Regions from separate parts of the Pseudomonas sp. NPDC090592 genome, predicted to be linked through region 2. Evidence: predicted binding sites of a transcription regulator. Region 2 holds the regulator's gene; each other region holds the start of a gene.
The links. The regulator FliA, encoded in region 2, starts transcription of late flagellar genes. The targets are predictions, from matches to a motif close to CTAAAGTTTNNNNNNNNNNNGCCGNTAA.
Positions count from the first base shown of each region.

Region 1 (6,402 bases), on a different contig from region 2:
GCCCGCGCGGCCTCGATGGCAGCATTTAGCGCCAGCAGGTTGGTCTGTTCGGAAATACTGCGGATTACCGCGAGAACTTCATCGATAGAGGCGACTTCATCGGCCAACTGGCTGACCGCATCAGCCGCCTTACCAATGTCCCCAGACATGCCCTCGATACCGCGAATCGAGCGCTGCACGATCTCGCGCGCCTGCAGGGCCTCATCCCGTGCCGACTGCGAGGCCTGCGCCGCATCACCGGCATTGCGCGCAATGTCCTGCACGGTCAGGCCCATCTCATGCACGGCGGTCGCGACCATTTCGGTCATTTCCTGCTGCCGCCCGGAACGCTCGGCCGTGTTATCCACCACCTGAGTCACCTGCTCGACTGCCCGGTGCAGCCGTTCGGAAGTCTGCAACACCTCACCGATCAGGCTACGCTGGCTGTCGAGGAAGCGGTTGAAGCCACGAGCCAGGTCACCCAGCTCGTCCTGGCGCGTGTCATCCAGGCGGTGACTGAGATCGCCACCGCCACTGCCGATCTGCACCAGCGCAGCGGTTACGCGGCGGATCGGCCGCACCAGGCCACGCGCCAGCACCACCACCAGCAGCAGCGATACCAGGGCCACAGCACCGCCAATCACGCAGGTCACCCATACCGCCTGGTGCATTTGCGCATAGATTTCCGACTCCGGCACCTCGGCCACCAAGGTCCAGTTGAGGTCACGCAGGGGCAAGCCAAGCGCCAGGTAGCTTTCGCCGTCACGGCTGAAACGGCTGCTGCGCAGGCCTTCGCCTCCCGCCATTACCGCCTTGGCGGCGTCCGCGCCGAGCTGTTCGGTGAGCTGGCGCTTGCCGCTGAAGGCAGCGTCCGGGTGCACCTGGATCAAACCATCATTGCGTACCAGGAAGACCTTGCCATGCTCGCCAAAGCTGAAGTCGTGAATCAGCTTCGACAACTCGGTCATGCGTAGGCCCATACCGGCCACGCCCACCAACTGGCCGTGCTTTTCCACGCGGTAGTCGATGAACAGCGCCAGCTCGCCGGTAGCACCGTCGATGTCGATATTGATCAGGCGCTCGGCGCCACTGTCGATGTAGCCGTAGAACCACTTGTCCTTGGGGTTGCTGCGGCTTAGGGTGCGGTCCAGGCCATTCTCGTTGTAGTAGTGGCCGGTTTCGGTCGAGACAAACAAGGTGGTGAAGGCGCGGTTACGCTGTTTGGCAGCGTCCAGGTATTCGATGAATCGCGCGGCCTGCGCGGGGTCTTCACCGGCGGCCAGCCAGTCGCGCAACAGGGTGTTGCCGGCAATGTCCGCAGCCGCCACCAGGGGCTGGCCGAGCATGCGTTCGATATCATTGCGAATGGCCTCGACACTGGCAGGCAGGGCAGTGTCGACCAGGTAGCGCTCGGTGAGGCGGTTGAGCGCCACGGTGAAGATGATGACCACCACAAGGATGCTCGCCAACAGGGCAGCGCCCATGCTGGTGATCAACTGCCACTGGATGCTTTTACGCCAGATACGCATGCCCCTACTCCCCGCACATTATTGTTTTGCGAGAAGTGTATACACTTGCGTATCCAGTTAATCCAGTGATCTAGAACAACAACGCGGATCCTGTGGGAGCGGGCATGCCCGCGAAGGACACAACGCGGTGGCTGGCACCGGCTGCGCCGGTGTTCGCGGCGGTTCGACGCCTCGACGCGCCCGCTCCCACAGGGATCTCGGTCAGGCCGTCATTGCTCTGCAATAGTCCGCACGATGGCATCCACCGTGGCGTCAATCTGCGCCTGGGTACGCGCCAGGGTCTGCTGGTGTTCTTTCTGCAATTCAACCTGCTTGGAACACAGGTTAAGCGCAGCCAGTACCAGCAATTTGTCACCGATCAGGGTCGGGTACTGACGCTTGGTCTCGTTCAGGGCGGTGTTGAGCATCCGCACTGCCTGGGCCAGGGTTTCTTCCTGGCCTTCGGGCGCCTTGATCGAATAATCGTTGCCGAGAATCGACACGACATTGACCGGCTGCTCATGCAATCTCATGCGCCAACTACGCCAGCGCTGGCGCGCTCGACCAGGGCCTGGATACGTGCGGCGGTAGCGCCGTTCTTCTCTTCCTGCTCCATCAGCGACAGCTGCAGGGTTTCATTCTCTTCCTTGGCCTGGGCCAGTTGCGTGCCCAGGGCGGTGTTCTGCTCGGTGAGTTGAGCGTTCTTCTGCATCAGGTCGCTGACCAGTTGCTCGATTTGATTCAGGGAGGCTTCCAGCATGGGTCTATCTCAGGTTGTTGCGAGGGGCGCACACGATAAAGAAAAGTGCGGCCCATCGCCATTAAATATCGGATTCATAAGGTTTCTAGCCCGCAGATTGACAGGGTAACCACCCCCTTGTTCCGACCTGGGTCAACCGCCGGTCAGGAAAAGGTTAGCTACCTCACATTTTTTGCCGGTCGCACTCAAGACTGGCCAGTCACGACCGATAGCCCGGCAAGTCATGTTTTGTCGCACATTGCGCACCTTTTTCCTTGCCTGGACCCTGCCCTCCATGTCTCTACGCAACATGAATATCGCCCCGCGCGCGCTGCTCGGCTTCGCGCTCATCGGCCTGCTGATGCTCGGCCTTGGTATCTTCTCGCTCGTGCAGATGGGCAACATCCGCCAGGCTGGCGTTGTCATCGAGCAGGTCAGCGTGCCGAGTATCAAGATCCTCGACGAACTCACCGCGCTGAACCTGCGCATGCGCACCCTTTCCTACCGCCTGCTGCTCAACCGCGAACCGGAAACCCAGCGCGATACCCTGAACCTGCTGGACCAGCGCAACGCCCAGATCGACCGCGCCCGCCAGGCCTACCTGCCAATGATCGGCGCCGCCGACGAACAGGCTGCCTTCGATCAGTACGGCCAGTTGCTCAACCAGTACCGCCAACTGGAATCGCGCATGCGCACCCTGAGCCAGGCCGACCGCACCGACGAATTGCGCGACCTGCTCAACCGCGACCTGCTGGCCAACTCCGAGCAGGTCAACAAGGTGATGGACACGCTGGTACGCATCAACACCGACCAGACCCGCGCCACCAACGAGAAGGCCGCCAGCCAATATTCCAATGCCTTCGCTTTGGTCATCAGTCTGCTGATCGCCGCAACTGTGTTGACCTTGGTCTGCGCCTTCCTGCTGACCCGTAGCATCGTCAAACCGATCGAAGAAGCACTCAAGAGCGCCGAGCAGGTTGCCGACGGTGACCTGACCCACATCATCCGCGCCGAAGGCACCGACGAAGCCGCCCGCCTGCTACGCGCCATGGCCCGCATGCAGGACAAGCTGCGCGACACCCTGCAACAGATTGCCGGTTCCGCTACCCAACTGGCCTCGGCGGCTGAAGAGCTGAATGCGGTTACCGACGAAAGCGCCCGTGGCCTGCAACAGCAGAACAACGAGATTGAGCAGGCCGCCACGGCCGTTACTGAAATGACCAGCGCAGTGGAAGAGGTGGCGCGCAATGCCGTGAGCACTTCTGAAGCGTCCAGTGAAGCCAGCCGCTCCACCGGCGACGGTCGTGACCTGGTCATGGAAACCGTGGGCGCCATCGAGCGCATGAGCGGTGATGTGCAGGCTACCGCCAAACTGATTACCCACCTTGCCGAACAGTCGCGTGACATTGGCAAAGTACTCGATGTGATTCGTGGCCTGGCCGACCAGACCAACCTGCTGGCCCTGAACGCGGCGATCGAAGCGGCGCGTGCCGGTGAAGCAGGCCGTGGCTTTGCCGTGGTAGCGGATGAAGTGCGTGCACTGGCCCATCGCACCCAGCAGTCGACCAGCGAGATCGAACGCATGATCGGCAGCATTCAAGGCGGCACCGAAGAGGCCGTGGAGTCGATGCGCACCAGCACCGAGCGCGCCGAGTCGACGCTGAACATCGCCCGTGGCGCGGGCATGGCGCTGGATACCATTGCCGGGGCAGTGGCGCAGATCAACGAGCGTAACCTGGTGATTGCGAGTGCGGCGGAAGAGCAGGCGCAGGTGGCGCGGGAAGTGGACCGCAACCTGGTGAACATCAATGACCTGTCGGTGCAGAGTGCTACCGGGGCACATCAGACCAGTGCGGCGAGTGCCGAGCTGTCGCGCCTTGCCGTAGACCTCAATGGCCTGGTGGCCCGGTTCCGCACCTAAAAGCATTCGCGGGCATGCCCGCTCCCACAGGGTTCACCGCGGTCCTGAAGATAGCGATGAACCTGTGGGAGCGGGCGAGCCCGCGAAGAACCCGGACTGGCCGATGGATCAGTAATCGATCCGCACATCCCCTTTCGGCACACTGCAGCACGACAGGATGTAGCCCTCGGCTTCGTCCTCTTCGGTAATGCCGCCGTTGTGCTCCATCTCCACTTCGCCGCCCAGCTTGAGCACCTTGCACGTACCGCAAATGCCCATGCCGCAAGCTTTCGGGATCATCAGGCCGACCTTGGCCGCCGCCGCGTGCACCGTCTCGCCCGGGGCGACGCGGATGCTCTTCTCGCTGCCGATGAACTCCACCAGGTTGAGGTCCGAGGCATCCACTTCCGGCGCATCGGCGGCCTGCTCAGCGTGCTCGACCGCGTCGGCCTTGGCCTCTGGCGGCGTGGCCCCGAACGATTCCTCGTGGTAGTTCTTCATGTCGAAGCCGACCGCTTCGAGCATGCGCTTGACGGCGGTCATGTACGGCGTCGGGCCGCAGCAGAACACCGTGCGCTCCATGTAGTCCGGCGCGATCAGCTCCATCAGACGCTGGTTGAGGTAGCCGCGATAACCCGCCCATGGCTCACCCAGCCCGTGCTTCTCACAGATGATGTGCAGGCTGAAGTTGGGGATGCGCGAGGCCATCTGTTCCAGCTCGCGGTGGTAGATGATGTCCTTCGGCGAACGGGCGCTGTGCACGAACACCATGTCGACGTTGGCGTTGGTGTCGTAGAACCAGCGCGCCATCGACATCACCGGGGTAATGCCGACGCCGCCCGACAGGTACAGGGTCTTGCCGGCCGGGAAGTCGATGGCGTTGAACAACCCCACCGGGCCGTGCACCGGCAACTCGGCGCCTTCGTGCATGGTGTCGTGCAGGAAGTTGGACACCAGGCCACCCGGCACACGCTTGACGGTGATCGAGAAGCTGTACGGCACCGACGGTGAACTGGAGATGGTGTAGGAGCGCATCACCGGCTTGCCTTCGATCTCCAGCTCCAGGGTGACGAACTGCCCTGGCTTGAAGAAGAACATGATCGGCTGGTCGGCCATGAAGCAGAAGGTGCGCACGTCCCAGGTCTCCTGGATGACCTTGACGCAGCGCACGATGTGGCGGCCGTTGGCCCAGGTCTGGGTAGTGACCGGATTGAGGAAGGTATCGGACATGTTCATCTCCAGCAGCCGACTATTGGCCTTTTTATGGCTTGGATAATGCGCAAGCCGAGGGCGACGCACATTCCTGCCAGCGACATCGGCGTGCTTATCGCGACCAGCCCCGCACTACAAGGGCTGGCGCGTCGTAATTCACATCGGCCATGTCGCCCATGGATACGGTTCGCGGCGGCTTCGGACGCACACTCCACGGCAAAACAACTAGCTGTTTGCTGATAAACAGCCTTGCGGCACCACAACAACGATTAGCCACCTTTTGCCGGCCGCACACGGCCCCGAGGAATACACGATGGACGTCACCGCAACCCTGAGCCTGGGCGATCCACTGGAACCTGCACGCAAGGCCACCGCCGAGATGTTGCAAACCCGCGAGCGCACCTACTCGCTGCCCCAGCCTTTCTACACCGACGAGCGTCTGTTCCAGATCGACATGCAGGAGATCTTCCAGAAAGAATGGTTGATCGCCGGCATGACTTGCGAAATTCCGGCGAAAGGCAACTACATCACCCTGCAGATCGGCAAGAACCCGATCCTGGTGGTACGTGGCGCCGAAGGTAAAGTGCACGCCTTCCACAACGTTTGCCGCCACCGCGGCTCGCGCTTGTGCGTAAGCGACAAGGGCAAGGTGGCCAAGCTGGTCTGCCACTACCACCAGTGGACCTACGAGCTGGACGGCCGCCTGCTGTTCGCCGGCACCGAAATGGGCGCCGACTTCGACATGAAGGAATACGGCCTGAAGCCTGTGCACGTGAAGGTTGCCGGTGGCTACATCTTCATCAGCCTGGCGGAAAACCCGCCCGCCATCGACGAGTTCCTGGCCACCCTCGAGCACTACATGGAACCGTACGACATGGAAAACACCAAGGTGGCGGTGCACACCACCTTGATGGAGAAGGCCAACTGGAAGCTGGTGCTGGAAAACAACCGCGAGTGCTACCACTGCTCCGGTTCGCACCCAGAGCTGCTGCAAACCCTGCTGGAGTGGGACGACACCAACGACCCGCGCGCCAGCCAGGAATTCAAAGACCACGTGGCCAGCT
Region 1 covers NZ_JBIVXJ010000001.1:193,889-200,290, reverse strand. The annotation lists gene ACIQUI_RS00905 (methyl-accepting chemotaxis protein) at 1-275, opposite strand, end outside; partial or broken gene ACIQUI_RS00900 (cache domain-containing protein) at 435-1,463, opposite strand; gene ACIQUI_RS00895 (cell division protein ZapA) at 1,718-2,020, opposite strand; gene ACIQUI_RS00890 (hypothetical protein) at 2,017-2,247, opposite strand; gene ACIQUI_RS00885 (methyl-accepting chemotaxis protein) at 2,522-4,147, shown strand; gene gbcB (glycine-betaine demethylase subunit GbcB) at 4,256-5,356, opposite strand; gene gbcA (glycine-betaine demethylase subunit GbcA) at 5,652-6,402, shown strand, end outside.
Region 1: the regulator FliA is predicted to act here: its motif matches at 2,432-2,459, upstream of ACIQUI_RS00885 (methyl-accepting chemotaxis protein).

Region 2 (6,402 bases):
ACCGGTTCAACCGGCGCGGCTACCGGTTGTACGGCTGCCTCGACACTGAACTGGCCTTTGCCGTGCAACTGGTCTAGCAGCGACTCGAACTCGGCGTCGGTGATTTCGTCGCCTTGGCCGCTGACGGTTTCACCTTGCATCTGCTCGTCGACTTCGGCTTGCGCCTTGACCGCATCGAGCGAGTCGAGCAGTTGCTCGAATTCGCTGTCGGTGATGTCCTGGTCGTCGGCCGGGGCCGCAGCGGGCGCCTCGGCAGCCGGTTCAGGCGCACCAGCTTCGGCGCTGCCCGGTTCGGCCAGGCGCGACAATGCCGCCAGCAGTTCGGGGGTTGCCGGGGTGACTTCGGCGCGCTCACGCACCTGGCCAAACATGCTGTTGACCGTATCCAGTGCTTCAAGCACCACGTCCATCAGTTCCGCGTCGACCCGGCGCTCGCCTTTGCGCAGGATGTCGAACACGTTCTCGGCGATATGGCAGCACTCCACCAGCTCGTTCAGCTGAAGGAAGCCGGCGCCCCCTTTTACAGTGTGGAAACCGCGAAAGATCGCATTGAGCAGGTCGGCATCGTCGGGCCGGCTTTCCAGCTCGACCAGTTGCTCGGACAGTTGCTCAAGAATTTCGCCGGCTTCTACCAGGAAATCCTGGAGGATTTCTTCATCGGCGCCGAAGCTCATCAAACGTGCTCCTTAAAAACCCAGGCTGGACAGCAGATCATCGACATCGTCCTGACCGGACACGACGTCTTCACGCTTATCGGCATGAATCTGCGGACCTTCACCCCGAGTCGGATGTTTTTCTGCATCTTTTTCTGCGCGCAGTTGATCGTGGTCATGCTGGATACCGGCAAAGCGGTCGACCTGGCTGGCCATCAGCACCAATTTGAGCAGGTTGCTTTCCACCTCGGTCACCAAGGTGGTGACGCGCTTGATCACCTGCCCGGTCAGGTCCTGATAGTCCTGGGCCAGCAAGATGTCGTTGAGGTGGCCGGCGACCTTGCGGTTACCTTCGGCGCTATGCGTCAGGAAACTGTCGACGCGCTTGACCAGGTCACGGAATTCCGGCGCAGCCACTTCGCGGCGCATGAAGCGCTGCCAGTCGGTGCTCAAGGCCTTGGCTTCGCTGGCCAGGTCGTTGAGCACCGGGGTGCTTTCCTCGACCAGGTCCATGGTGCGGTTGGCCGCGCCTTCGGTCAGCTTGACCACGTACGACAGGCGCTCGGTGGCGTCGGTAATCTGCGACACCTCCTCGGCCTGCGGTATGGTCGGGTCGATCTGGAAGCTGACGATGGCACTGTGCAGCTCACGGGTCAGCTTGCCGACTTCCTGGTACAGGCCGCGGTCGCGGGTCTGGTTCAGCTCGTGAATCAGCTGCACCGCCTCGCCGAAGCGGCCCCGCTCCAGGCTTTCGACCAACTCCTGGGCGTGTTTCTTCAGGGTCGATTCGAACTCGCCCAAAGACGTTTGTGATGAATCCATGGCGCGCCCCCTGACGTGACTCAGCCGTTGACGCGTTCGAAGATCTTCTCGATCTTTTCTTTGAGCACCTGGGCGGTGAACGGCTTGACCACGTAACCATTGACGCCGGCCTGGGCCGCTTCGATGATCTGGTCGCGCTTGGCTTCGGCGGTCACCATCAATACTGGCAAGGTCTTCAGCTGATCGTCGGCACGCACTTTGCGCAGCAGGTCGATGCCGGACATGCCGGGCATGTTCCAGTCGGTCACCAGGAAGTCGTAGGCCCCCTTTTGCAGCATCGGCAGCGCCGTGGTGCCGTCGTCGGCTTCGTCGGTGTTGGTGAAACCCAGGTCACGCAACAGATTCTTGATGATCCGCCGCATCGTCGAAAAGTCGTCAACGATGAGGATTTTCATGTTCTTGTCCAATTAGACCTCCAAGCAGTCTCAAACGCGCCCGGCCGACCGGGCACGCACTCATTCAATTCGGTACAACGTGGGAAACGCACGTGGCAAACGACTGCAACGGCACCAGGCTCAACGCGCCCGCCATTCCCCCAGGCGGCTGCGCAGGCGCGCGGCACACTGGCTGTGCAACTGGCTGACCCGCGACTCGCTGACCCCCAGTACCTCGCCAATTTCCTTGAGGTTCAGCTCTTCGTCGTAGTACAGCGCCAGCACCAGGCGCTCACGCTCCGGCAGGTTGGCAATGGCCTCGGTCAGGGCAGCCTGGAAGCGTTCGTCCTCCAGCCCACGCGCCGGTTCCACATGGCCACTGGCGCCGTCCTCATGCAGCCCTTCGTGCTCGCCGTCCTGCAACAGGTCGTCAAAGCTGAACAGGCGGCTACCCAAGGTATCGTTCAAGATCCCGTAGTAATCATCGAGACTCAATTGGAGTTCGGCAGCAACTTCATGATCTTTAGCGTCGCGGCCGGTTCTGGCTTCAACGGCACGCATCGCGTCACTGACCATGCGGGTGTTGCGGTGCACCGAGCGCGGCGCCCAGTCACCCTTGCGCACCTCGTCCAGCATGGCGCCGCGGATACGGATGCCGGCATAGGTTTCGAAACTGGCGCCTTTGCTGGCGTCATACTTGTTGGCCACTTCCAGCAGGCCGATCATGCCGGCCTGGATCAAGTCCTCGACCTGCACGTTGGCTGGCAAACGCGCCAGCAGGTGGTAGGCAATGCGTTTGACCAGCGGTGCATAGCGTTCGATCAGCTCGTACTGGGCGTCTTTCGCCGCCCGGCTGTACATCTTGAAGCCGCTCGCGTTCATAGCACGGGTCCCGCGCTGGTGGGTTGCACCAGGCGCTCGACGAAGAACTCCAGGTGGCCACGCGGGTTGGCCGGCAGCGGCCAGCTGTCAACCTTCTGGGCAATCGCCTTGAAAGCCAGCGCACACTTGGAGCGGGGGAAGGCTTCGTACACGGCACGCTGCTTCTGCACCGCCTTGCGCACGCACTCGTCGTACGGCACGGCACCCACGTACTGCAGGGCAACGTCAAGGAACCGGTCGGTAACCTTGGTCAGCTTGGCGAACAGGTTGCGCCCTTCCTGCGGGCTCTGCGCCATGTTGGCCAGCACGCGGAAACGGTTCATGCCGTAGTCGCGGTTAAGCAGCTTGATCAGGGCGTAGGCGTCGGTGATCGAGGTAGGCTCGTCGCACACCACCAGCAACACTTCCTGGGCGGCGCGAACAAAGCTGACGACCGACTCACCGATACCCGCAGCGGTGTCGATCACCAGCACATCGAGGTTGTCGCCGATTTCGCTGAACGCTTGGATCAGCCCGGCATGCTGGGCCGGGGCCAGGTGCACCATGCTCTGGGTGCCCGACGCTGCCGGCACGATGCGCACACCGCCAGGCCCTTGCAGCATCACGTCACGCAGCTCGCAGCGCCCTTCAATGACATCGGCCAGGGTACGTTTGGGAGTGAGGCCCAGCAACACGTCGACGTTGGCCAGGCCAAGGTCGGCGTCAAGCAACATGACCCTGCGGCCAAGCTCGGCCAGCGCCAGGGACAAGTTCACTGAAACGTTAGTCTTGCCGACGCCACCTTTGCCACCGGTCACGGCGATCACCTGTACGGGATGCATGCTACCCATGTCTGTTATTTACCTTGTCTCGCTGGGACTCAGGCCACACGCGGGGCAATTCTGCGTACCCCTTGGCATAGCTACTTTGCACACGCTTCATGATCAACCCGCTCGCCGTGGGTTGTGATAGAGATCGGCGAACATGTCGGCCATGGCCTCTTCGCTGGGCTCGTCCTGCTGCTGCACATTGACCGCACGGGAGACCAGCTGGTGGCCACGCGGCAGGTGCAGGTCGTCAGGAATGCGCGGGCCGTCGGTGAGGTAGGCCACGGGCAGTTCATGACTGATGGCAAGGCTCAGCACATCACCGAGGCTTGCCGTTTCATCAAGTTTGGTCAGGATGCAGCCGGCCAGGCCACAGCGCTTGTAGCTGTGGTAGGCGGCGGTCAGCACCTGCTTCTGGCTGGTGGTGGCCAGCACCAGGTAATTCTTCGCGGCAATGCCACGCCCGGCCAGGGTTTCCAGTTGCATGCGCAGGGCCGGGTCGCTGGCCTGCAGGCCGGCGGTATCGATCAGCACCACACGCTTGCGCAGCAGCGGCTCCAGCGCTGCAGCCAGCGACTGGCCCGGGTCGACGTAGGTCACCGGCACGTTGAGAATGCGGCCCAGGGTCTTGAGCTGCTCCTGGGCGCCAATGCGGAAGCTGTCCATGCTCACCAGTGCCAGGTTCTGTGCGCCGTACTTGAGCACGTAACGGGCAGCCAGCTTGGCCAAGGTAGTGGTTTTGCCCATGCCGGCCGGGCCGACCATGGCAATCACCCCGCCCTCTTCGATCGGCTCGATTTCGGGAATCTCGATCATGCGGGCCAGGTGGGCCAGCAGCATGCGCCAGGCCTGGCGAGGCTCTTCGATTTCGTTGGTCAGGTCGAGCAGTTCGCGGGCAATCGGCCCGGACAGGCCGATGCGCTGCAGGCGGCGCCACAGGTTGGCCTGCTGCGGTTTGCTGCCCTGCAGTTGGGTCCAGGCCAGCGAACCCAGCTGCACTTCAAGCAGCTCGCGCAGGCCCGACAGCTCGGAGCGCATGGCATCGAACAGGCGCGGGTCGACCGGCGCCGCAGCGGGGGCGGCGGCGGCCTCGGGGGCATCGACGTGCGGTTCGATCAATGGCTCGGCGGCGGTCAACGACTGCCCGGCAAACAATTGGCGGTTGTTGTCGCTGCTGTCCTGGCGGTGGTCCAGCTCGGCCTGGGCAGTGGCAATGCGCGTATGGGTCTTGCGCAGCTCTTCTTCCAGCTCGGCGTTGGGCACACGCGGGGCCAGGGCGGACAGCTTGTAGTCCAGCGCGGCCGTCAGTTCGACACCACCGGCAATGCGGCGGTTGCCAATGATCGCGGCATCGGCGCCCAGCTCATCACGGACCAGCTTCATGGCCTGACGCATATCGGCGGCGAAAAATCGCTTAACTTGCATTATCCACTACCTCAGCCGTTAGGGCCCACGGTGGCAACGATGGTGACTTGCTTGTTGTCCGGTATTTCCTGATACGCCAGAACATGCAAATTCGGTACAGCCAGGCGACCGAAACGCGACAGCATGGCGCGGATCGGGCCGGCGACCAGAAGGATAGCCGGCTGGCCCTGCATTTCCTGGCGCTGGGCCGCTTCGATCAGCGAACGTTGCAGCTTCTCGGCCATGCTGGGCTCCAGAAGAACACCATCTTCCTGACCCTGCCCGGCCCTTTGCAGACTATTGAGCAAGATCTGTTCCAACCTTGGCTCCAGGGTAATCACAGGCAGCTCGGACTCAACACCGACAATGCTTTGCACGATGGCGCGACACAATCCGACGCGCACTGCCGCCACCAGCGCGGCGGTATCTTGACTCTTGCCGGCGTTATTCGCGATCGCTTCGGCGATACTGCGAATATCGCGCACCGGCACCTGTTCCGACAACAGTGCCTGTAGCACCTTGAGCAGGCCCGACAAGGAAATGACACCTGGCACCAGTTCTTCTGCAAGTTTAGGCGATGCCTTGGCCAGCACCTGCAACAGTTGCTGGACCTCTTCGTGGCCGATCAGCTCGTGGCAGTGCTTCTGCAAGATCTGGTTGAGGTGGGTGGCCACCACGGTACTGGCGTCGACCACCGTGTAGCCCAGCGATTGCGCCTGGGAGCGCTGGCCAACGTCGATCCACACGGCCTCCAGGCCAAACGCCGGGTCGCGTGCGGCAATGCCGTTTAGGGTACCGAACACCTGCCCCGGGTTGATCGCCAGCTCGCGGTCCGGGTAGATCTCGGCCTCGGCCAGGATCACCCCCATCAGGGTCAGGCGATAGGCGCTGGGCTGCAGGTCGAGGTTGTCGCGAATATGCACGGTGGGCATCAGGAAGCCCAGGTCTTGCGACAGCTTCTTGCGCACACCCTTGATCCGCGCCAGCAACTGGCCGCCCTGGTTGCGGTCGACCAGCGGGATCAAGCGGTAGCCAACCTCCAGGCCGATCATGTCGATGGGCGTCACATCGTCCCAGCCAAGCTCCTTGGTCTCTTGCGCGCGCTGTGGCGAAGGCAGCAGGTCTTGCTGGCGCTGCGCCTCTTGCTGCGCCTCCAGTTTGGCCTTGTTCTGCTTTTTCCACACCAGATAGGCACCGCCACCGGCCAGTAGGCCGAGGCTGAGGAAGGCCACGTGCGGCATGCCCGGTACCAGGCCCATGACGATCATCAGCGCACCGGACACCGCCAGCGCCTTGGGCGAATCGAACATCTGCCGGTTGATCAGCTTGCCCATGTCCTCGGAGCCCGAGGCGCGGGTGACCATGATCGCCGCTGCGGTGGACAGCAACAGTGATGGCAATTGCGCCACCAAACCGTCACCAATGGTCAGCAGGGCGTACACCTTGCCGGCGTCGCTGAAG
Region 2 covers NZ_JBIVXJ010000040.1:10,650-17,051, reverse strand. The annotation lists gene ACIQUI_RS25700 (chemotaxis protein CheA) at 1-674, opposite strand, end outside; gene ACIQUI_RS25695 (protein phosphatase CheZ) at 687-1,475, opposite strand; gene ACIQUI_RS25690 (chemotaxis response regulator CheY) at 1,496-1,870, opposite strand; gene fliA (RNA polymerase sigma factor FliA) at 1,991-2,731, opposite strand; gene fleN (flagellar synthesis regulator FleN) at 2,728-3,570, opposite strand; gene flhF (flagellar biosynthesis protein FlhF) at 3,655-4,962, opposite strand; gene flhA (flagellar biosynthesis protein FlhA) at 4,974-6,402, opposite strand, start outside.

Region 3 (6,402 bases), on a different contig from region 2:
TCGTTGTCGGCAAAGTGCAGCCGCACCAGCTTTTCGAAATGCGCCACGTCACGCGCCAGCATGACGATGATGAATGACACGCCGCCGTTGACGAAGTAGCACTGCTGTATCTCCGCCACACTGGCGAAATAGCGCTTGGCCCGGTCCATCACCAGCGAACGGTCGTCGCGCAGGCGCGACTCGACGATGGCGGTAATCATCTGGCCAACGCTTTCCGGGGCAATCACCGAGGTGTTGGCTGCAATCACCCCACTGGCCTCCATCTGCGCAACCCGCCGCTGCACGGCGGGCGTGGACAGGCCGATATCCTCGGCAATGGCGCGCTGCGAAGTCTTGTTGTCTTGCTGCAGCAAACGCAGGATCGCGTGATCGAAACTGTCCAGCGGACGGTTGGTGCAGTCACTCATGTTTGGGTTCCAAAGAAAGCAGTTCACTCATCAGGGGCCTATTTTCACAGCAATTGCTTCGCAGGCCGAGCACTAAAATGGCGCCTCGAATGTTGCTGGAGCCACGCGTGGACGCAAAAAATGCTGGAACCTTCGCCCCGGTCGGTGCTGCCATCGTGGCACTGGTCTCGGTGCAGACCGGGGCGGCCTTGGCCAAGACCCTGTTTCCACTGGTTGGGCCCGAGGGCGTGGTCGCCTTGCGGCTGGGCCTGTCGGCGCTGATCCTGCTGGCGCTTCTGCGCCCCTGGCGCATCTGGCGCCAGGCCAACATGCTGCACCTGCTGGGCTATGGCCTGATGATGGGCCTGATGAACATCCTGATTTATCGCGCCTTCCTTTACATCCCGGTGGGCATCGCGGTTTCCATCGAAGTCATCGGCCCGCTTGGGGCGGCCTTGCTGTCTTCGCGGCGGCGGATCGACTTGCTGTGGATCGCCTTGTCGGGCGCCGGGCTTACCTTGCTGCCTTGGGGAGCGGACAGCCAGGGCCTGGACTCGCGTGGCGTCATGTACTCGCTCGCTGCCGCCTTGGCGTGGGGGCTGTATGTGGTGCTGGGCAGCAAAGTCGCGGTGCACGGCAAGCAGTCTGTCGCCACCGGCATGTTGTTCGCGGCGCTGCTGGGGGTACCGCTGGGCGTCAACCACGCCGGGGTTGAGCTGTTGGCCCCGTGGGTGCTCATGGTAGGGTTGGGCGTCGCCCTGCTTTCCAGTACAGTGCCGTTTTTGCTCGATATGTACGCCATGCGCCACCTGCCGCCAAGCATTTTTGGCGTGCTGCTCAGCGCTTCGCCGGCAGCAGGGGCAATCGCCGGCTGGCTGATCCTCAACGAAGTGCTGACGCTGATCCAATGGCTGGGCATTGCCGCCATTGCCATGGCCTGCGCAGGGGCGGCGCTGTTGGGGCGCCGCCGATAGCGGCCGCTCTGCGCAAGGCGTTTCATCGATTGCACTAATGATTACTATCACCCCAGCCGCCTGTCGGCCTGGCAGGCGTGCCCCCTATAATCGCCGCGAAATCCCCCCTCTTGCGCCTGCTACAGGCGACATCCCTTCTTGGAATCCGACACCATGCCAAGTGCCAGCCAGGCCCCTCGGGCCGTTCCCGAACACAATCAACAGAGCATCACCCAGCAGTGGCTGGCGATTCTCTCGGTCGCCGTCGGCGCCTTTGCCCTGGTCACCAGCGAGTTCCTGCCGGTGGGCGTACTCAACGACGTGGCCAGTGACCTGGGCATCAGTGCCGGCCTGGCCGGCCTGATGGTAACCCTGCCCGGCATCATGGCCGCGCTGGCCGCGCCGATCATTTCCGTGGGCGTCGGTGCACTGGACCGGCGCTACCTGCTGATCGGCCTGACGCTGATCATGATCATCGCCAACGCCATCGTCGCCTATGCCGGCGACTTCAACCTGCTGCTGGTCGGCCGTGTGCTGCTGGGTGTGAGCATCGGCGGCTTCTGGGCCACAGCCATCGCACTCAGCGGCCGCCTGGCACCTGATGGCATGGGCGTGGCCAAGGCCAACTCGATCATCATGGCTGGGGTAACCCTGGCGACCGTGGTGGGCGTGCCTGTGGGCACCTGGCTGAGTGGCCTGATGGGCTGGCGCATGACCTTCCTGGTTACCGCACTGGTGGGCGTGCCGGTGCTGCTGGCACAGGTGTTCCTGCTGCCACGGCTGATGCCGGAAAAGGCCATTCGCATCAGCGACCTGCCAGCCCTGTTCATCAACCCGCAAGCACGGGTAGGTTTGATTGCCGTGTTGCTGATCGGCCTGGCGCACTTTGCCGCGTATACCTATGTGGCGCCGTTCTTCAAGCAGAATGCCGGGTTTGACGGGCCTACCATTGGTTCGTTGCTGTTGCTGTATGGCGTGGCAGGCTTCATGGGTAACATCTTCGCCGGCTTTGCGGCCAACCGCAGCGTGCGGCACACCTTGATGCTGGTCGCGTTCATGATTGCCGTGAGCACCGCCCTGTTCCCGCACTTCGCCACCAGCATGACTGGCGCGGCGATGCTGATCGCGCTGTGGGGCTTCGCCTTTGGTGCGTTCCCGGCTTGCGCCAACATCTGGATGTTCGTCGTGGCGCCCAAGGATGTGGAACGTGGCATGCCGCTGTTCGTGGCCTTGTTCCAGGTGATCATCGCCGTGGGTTCGTTCTTCGGCGGGCAGGTGGTCGACCATATGGGCACGGCCGTGCTGTTGAGCCTGGCCACGGCGCTGGTGGGCTGTGGGTTTGTCACGGTGCTGGTGTTGGGGCGTAATGTGAGCAATAGCCTGGCGGCGCAGCCGGGCTGAGGTTGACCACCTAAAGGCGGTGTAATACCTGTAGGAGCGGCCTTGTGTCGCGAAAGGGGTGCGAAGCGCCCCCGCAATCTTAGCGTCGCCGCATATGTTGCCGGGGCCGCGCTGCGGCCCTTTCGCGACACAAGGCCGCTCCTACACGCCCAGTGCATGCCTTGCGGCTCAGACCCTGAACCGCGCCACCAGCGCCGTCATCTCCCCTACCAACCCCGCCATTGCCTTGCTCGCCTCGCTGGTCTGTTGTGCCCCCGCCGCCGACTGGTCCGACAGCTCACGGATGTTCAGCAGGTTGCGGTCCACCTCCCGCGCCACCTGGGCCTGCTCTTCGGCCGCACTGGCGATTACCAGGTTGCGCTCGTTGATTTCGCCAATCGCACTGTAGATACCTTCCAGCACCTGCCCCGAGGCCAGGGTCACGTCCAGCGTCGACTGGGCGCGGTTGGTGCTGGCCTGCATCGAGGCCACCGCCGCTTCGGTGCCAGCCTGCACACGGCCGATCATCTGTTCGATTTCCTGGGTCGACTGCTGCGTACGGTAGGCCAGCGTGCGTACCTCGTCCGCCACCACCGCAAAACCGCGGCCGGCCTCACCCGCGCGGGCCGCTTCGATGGCGGCATTGAGCGCCAGCAGGTTGGTTTGTTCGGACACCGAGCGGATCACTTCCAGCACCTTGCCGATGTCTCGCACTTGCCCAACCAGTTGCTCCAGGTGCGCGCTGCTGGTCTGGATCTCGCGGGTCATGGCCTCGGTACCGTCGATGTTGTCGCTGACCTGCCGGCGGCTTTGCGCGGCCAACTGGTTGGACTCACTGGTGGTTTGCGAGGTGGTAATGGCGTTGCGCGCAACTTCTTCCACGGCCGTGGTCATTTCTGTAACAGCGGTGGCAGCCTGCTCCAGCTCCTGGCCCTGCTGGCGCAGGTTGTTGGCGCTTTGTTCGGTAACCGCGTTCAACGCCGTGGCGGCGGCGTCCAGCTGCCCGGCACAGTGACTGATCTGCCCCAGGGTGTCGCGCTGGCTCTGCTGCATGCGCTGCAGTTCGTGGAACAGTTGGCCGATTTCGTTGGTGCCCTGCCCTTGTACCGGCACGCTCAGGTCACCCCCGGCAATGCGCTGGAAGTGCCGACCGGCTTCGCGCAACGGGTGCAGCACCCGCTGGGCAATGAACGCCCAGCACAACACCGCCAGCAACAATGTAACGCCCAGCAGCCCAAGGCTCAGCAATTGGGCGCGGGCCAGGCGACGGTCGGACTCCAGCATGATCTGCTGGCCGCGGTCACTCAAGGCGCCGACCAGTTGCTGGCGCAGCGCCTGCAACCGCCCCATGGCGTTGCCGGCGTCGGCGTTGACCTTGAAGTACTGCTCCAGCGAACGCTGGCGGGTCGCCTCACGCTGCCCGGCAACTGCCTTGGCGTACTCGGCAAAGGTGGCCTGCAGTTCGGTGGCCAGTGCATGCTGGGCGGGTTCGCGGGCGTTTTCGACAAATGCGTCTACCAGCTTCTGGCTCTTGTCGTTCAACTCAATCGACAAGGCCATGCGCTTGCCAGCGCTCTCGTCATGGCCGCCCAACTGTTCGATAAAGCCCGACGACACGTTGGCGCTGGCGCGTATCGCCATCAGCAGCGCGTTGTTCAACCGGTCCGACTGGTGCGCAGTCTGGTCCAGTTCGGTGATCTGCTGGTCGCTGCCCACGGCTGCCCACCAGGCACTGACGGTGGAAAACAGCAAGGTCAGGCTGAACAATGACAGCACCCAGAACATTCCGGTACGTATCTTCAGGTTGGCAAGCATGCAGGCAGTACTCCTTGTTGGCACCACTTCCGGTCGCTGATTCGACGGTGGGTGTGCAGCTATCGGAGGTGCCGGCGCAGGCTTGAGGCGCCAGGAGGTGGTTATGGGCGGTAACCGAACAGATGTTGCCAACGGCAGCGCATTGAAGGCATCACCCTCCCGGCCAACAGCGCCGGGCGGGCCACCTCATCGGCCAAGGAAGTCGATGACTGCCGTTGCGAATGCCTGCGGCTGGTCCAGCATGACGAAGTGGAAGCTGCCATCGATACGCTTGAAGCTGGCACCCGGCGCGCTGGCGTAGGCGTTGCGGAAAGTGCCATCAACCCACTCAACCGGAATGCCGAACTGCGTGTCATAGGCATACACAACCTCCAATGGTGCCCGAATGCGGGCGAGTTCCGGGCGCAGGTCGGTGGTCATCAGCTCATAGGTGGCGTTGGCTACCGTGTTGCGGTCCGAGCGCAGCGCCGTTTCGGCCAGTGCCGGCCTGGCCGCCTCGGTCTTGACCAACCGGGCGATGGCGCTGCGCTGCATGGCTTCGGCCTGCTCCGCCGTGGCCGCCAGCGTCGCATCGCGCAAGGCCGCAGCCTGCGGCACGGCCGCTTCGGCGGTGGCAGTGGGGTCGATCAGCAAGGTGTAGAACGGCATCGCGTCCACCACCATCAGCCGCCCTACCTGTTCGGGAAAGCGCGCCCCGAGCATCAACGCAACCTCGCCGCCCAGCGAGTGGCCAATGATGGCCGGCGCTGCAAGGTGCTGGCTGCGGATATAGTCTGCGACCGCCTCGGCCACTGGTGCGGCCACGCGGCCATCCCCCGCAGCCACGGCAGGCGAACCGGCAAAGCCAGCAACCTGCACCAGGTGCAGGCGGTGCTGTTGGCGCAGGGCGCTGGCGAGCCCTGCCCAGACCTCACGGGATGAGGCCAGCCCGGGGATCAGGATGACGTCTGGCCCGGCCCCCTCGACCGTTACCGAAATACGTTTATCCGTAGGGGACGCTGGCTGGCTGGGTGCGGCCAGTGCCGAGGTCAGCGACAGGCTGGTGCCGATTGCCGCAAGCAGCGTACGTAGGCGCATGGTTGGCATTCCTTTGACTTCAACCGAATAGAGCCCGCCACTATAAAGCGCATGGCACCGTACAGGAAAACTATCGTTTGCAAGCGGGTGCCCTGCACCGTTAAAGTCGGGGCCTGGGCGCCGGCTGCGCCTGCGGTCCGCGCGAAGGGGTTGCCCGAGCCTTGTGTCATCACATTTCCATACCAGCTCCCGGCTTGTCGGCGGACCGAGCCCCAAAGGAGTTGGCATGCCCGCCATCAATGCTTCCCGCCACCACGGCCTGCTCGACCTGCCTGCCTTGCGCAAACGCGCCAAGCGCTTGCTGAGCGCACTGAAAAACCACCAAGCCGACGACGCCCGCGAGCAATTGCGCACGCTTGGCCTGCCCGGCCCCGACTACAGGCTTGCCGACACCCAATGGCTGGTGGCCCGCGAGGCTGGCTTTGCCAGCTGGCCAAAGCTCAAGGCCCATGCCGATGCCGTGGCTTTCGCCGCACGCCACCCCGATTTTTGCGCCGATGACGAGGCCGCCGTGCAGCATTGGCGCTGCGGTAACGACATCGCCCACAGCTTGCGCACCGCCGGGTTTACCGGCGCCTTCCAGATGTTCGACGACCCCATGGTCATGGGGCCTGTGCCAGCACTGCCCGAAGACCAGTACTGGCAGGTTCGCAGTGCCTACGTACAACAGGCGTTCAAGCTAAGCACCCCGGACCTTGAACAGCGTCAGGCGGCACAGCGCAGCGCATTGGCCCAGCTGAACCCCGACAGCCAGATTGTGCTGTGGTGCGAGGCCGACGCTTACGACCAAC
Region 3 covers NZ_JBIVXJ010000004.1:261,519-267,920, forward strand. The annotation lists gene ACIQUI_RS05485 (Lrp/AsnC family transcriptional regulator) at 1-407, opposite strand, end outside; gene ACIQUI_RS05490 (EamA family transporter) at 515-1,360, shown strand; gene ACIQUI_RS05495 (MFS transporter) at 1,514-2,740, shown strand; gene ACIQUI_RS05500 (methyl-accepting chemotaxis protein) at 2,909-4,534, opposite strand; gene ACIQUI_RS05505 (alpha/beta fold hydrolase) at 4,721-5,611, opposite strand; gene ACIQUI_RS05510 (DUF1835 domain-containing protein) at 5,838-6,402, shown strand, end outside.
Region 3: the regulator FliA is predicted to act here: its motif matches at 4,594-4,621, upstream of ACIQUI_RS05500 (methyl-accepting chemotaxis protein).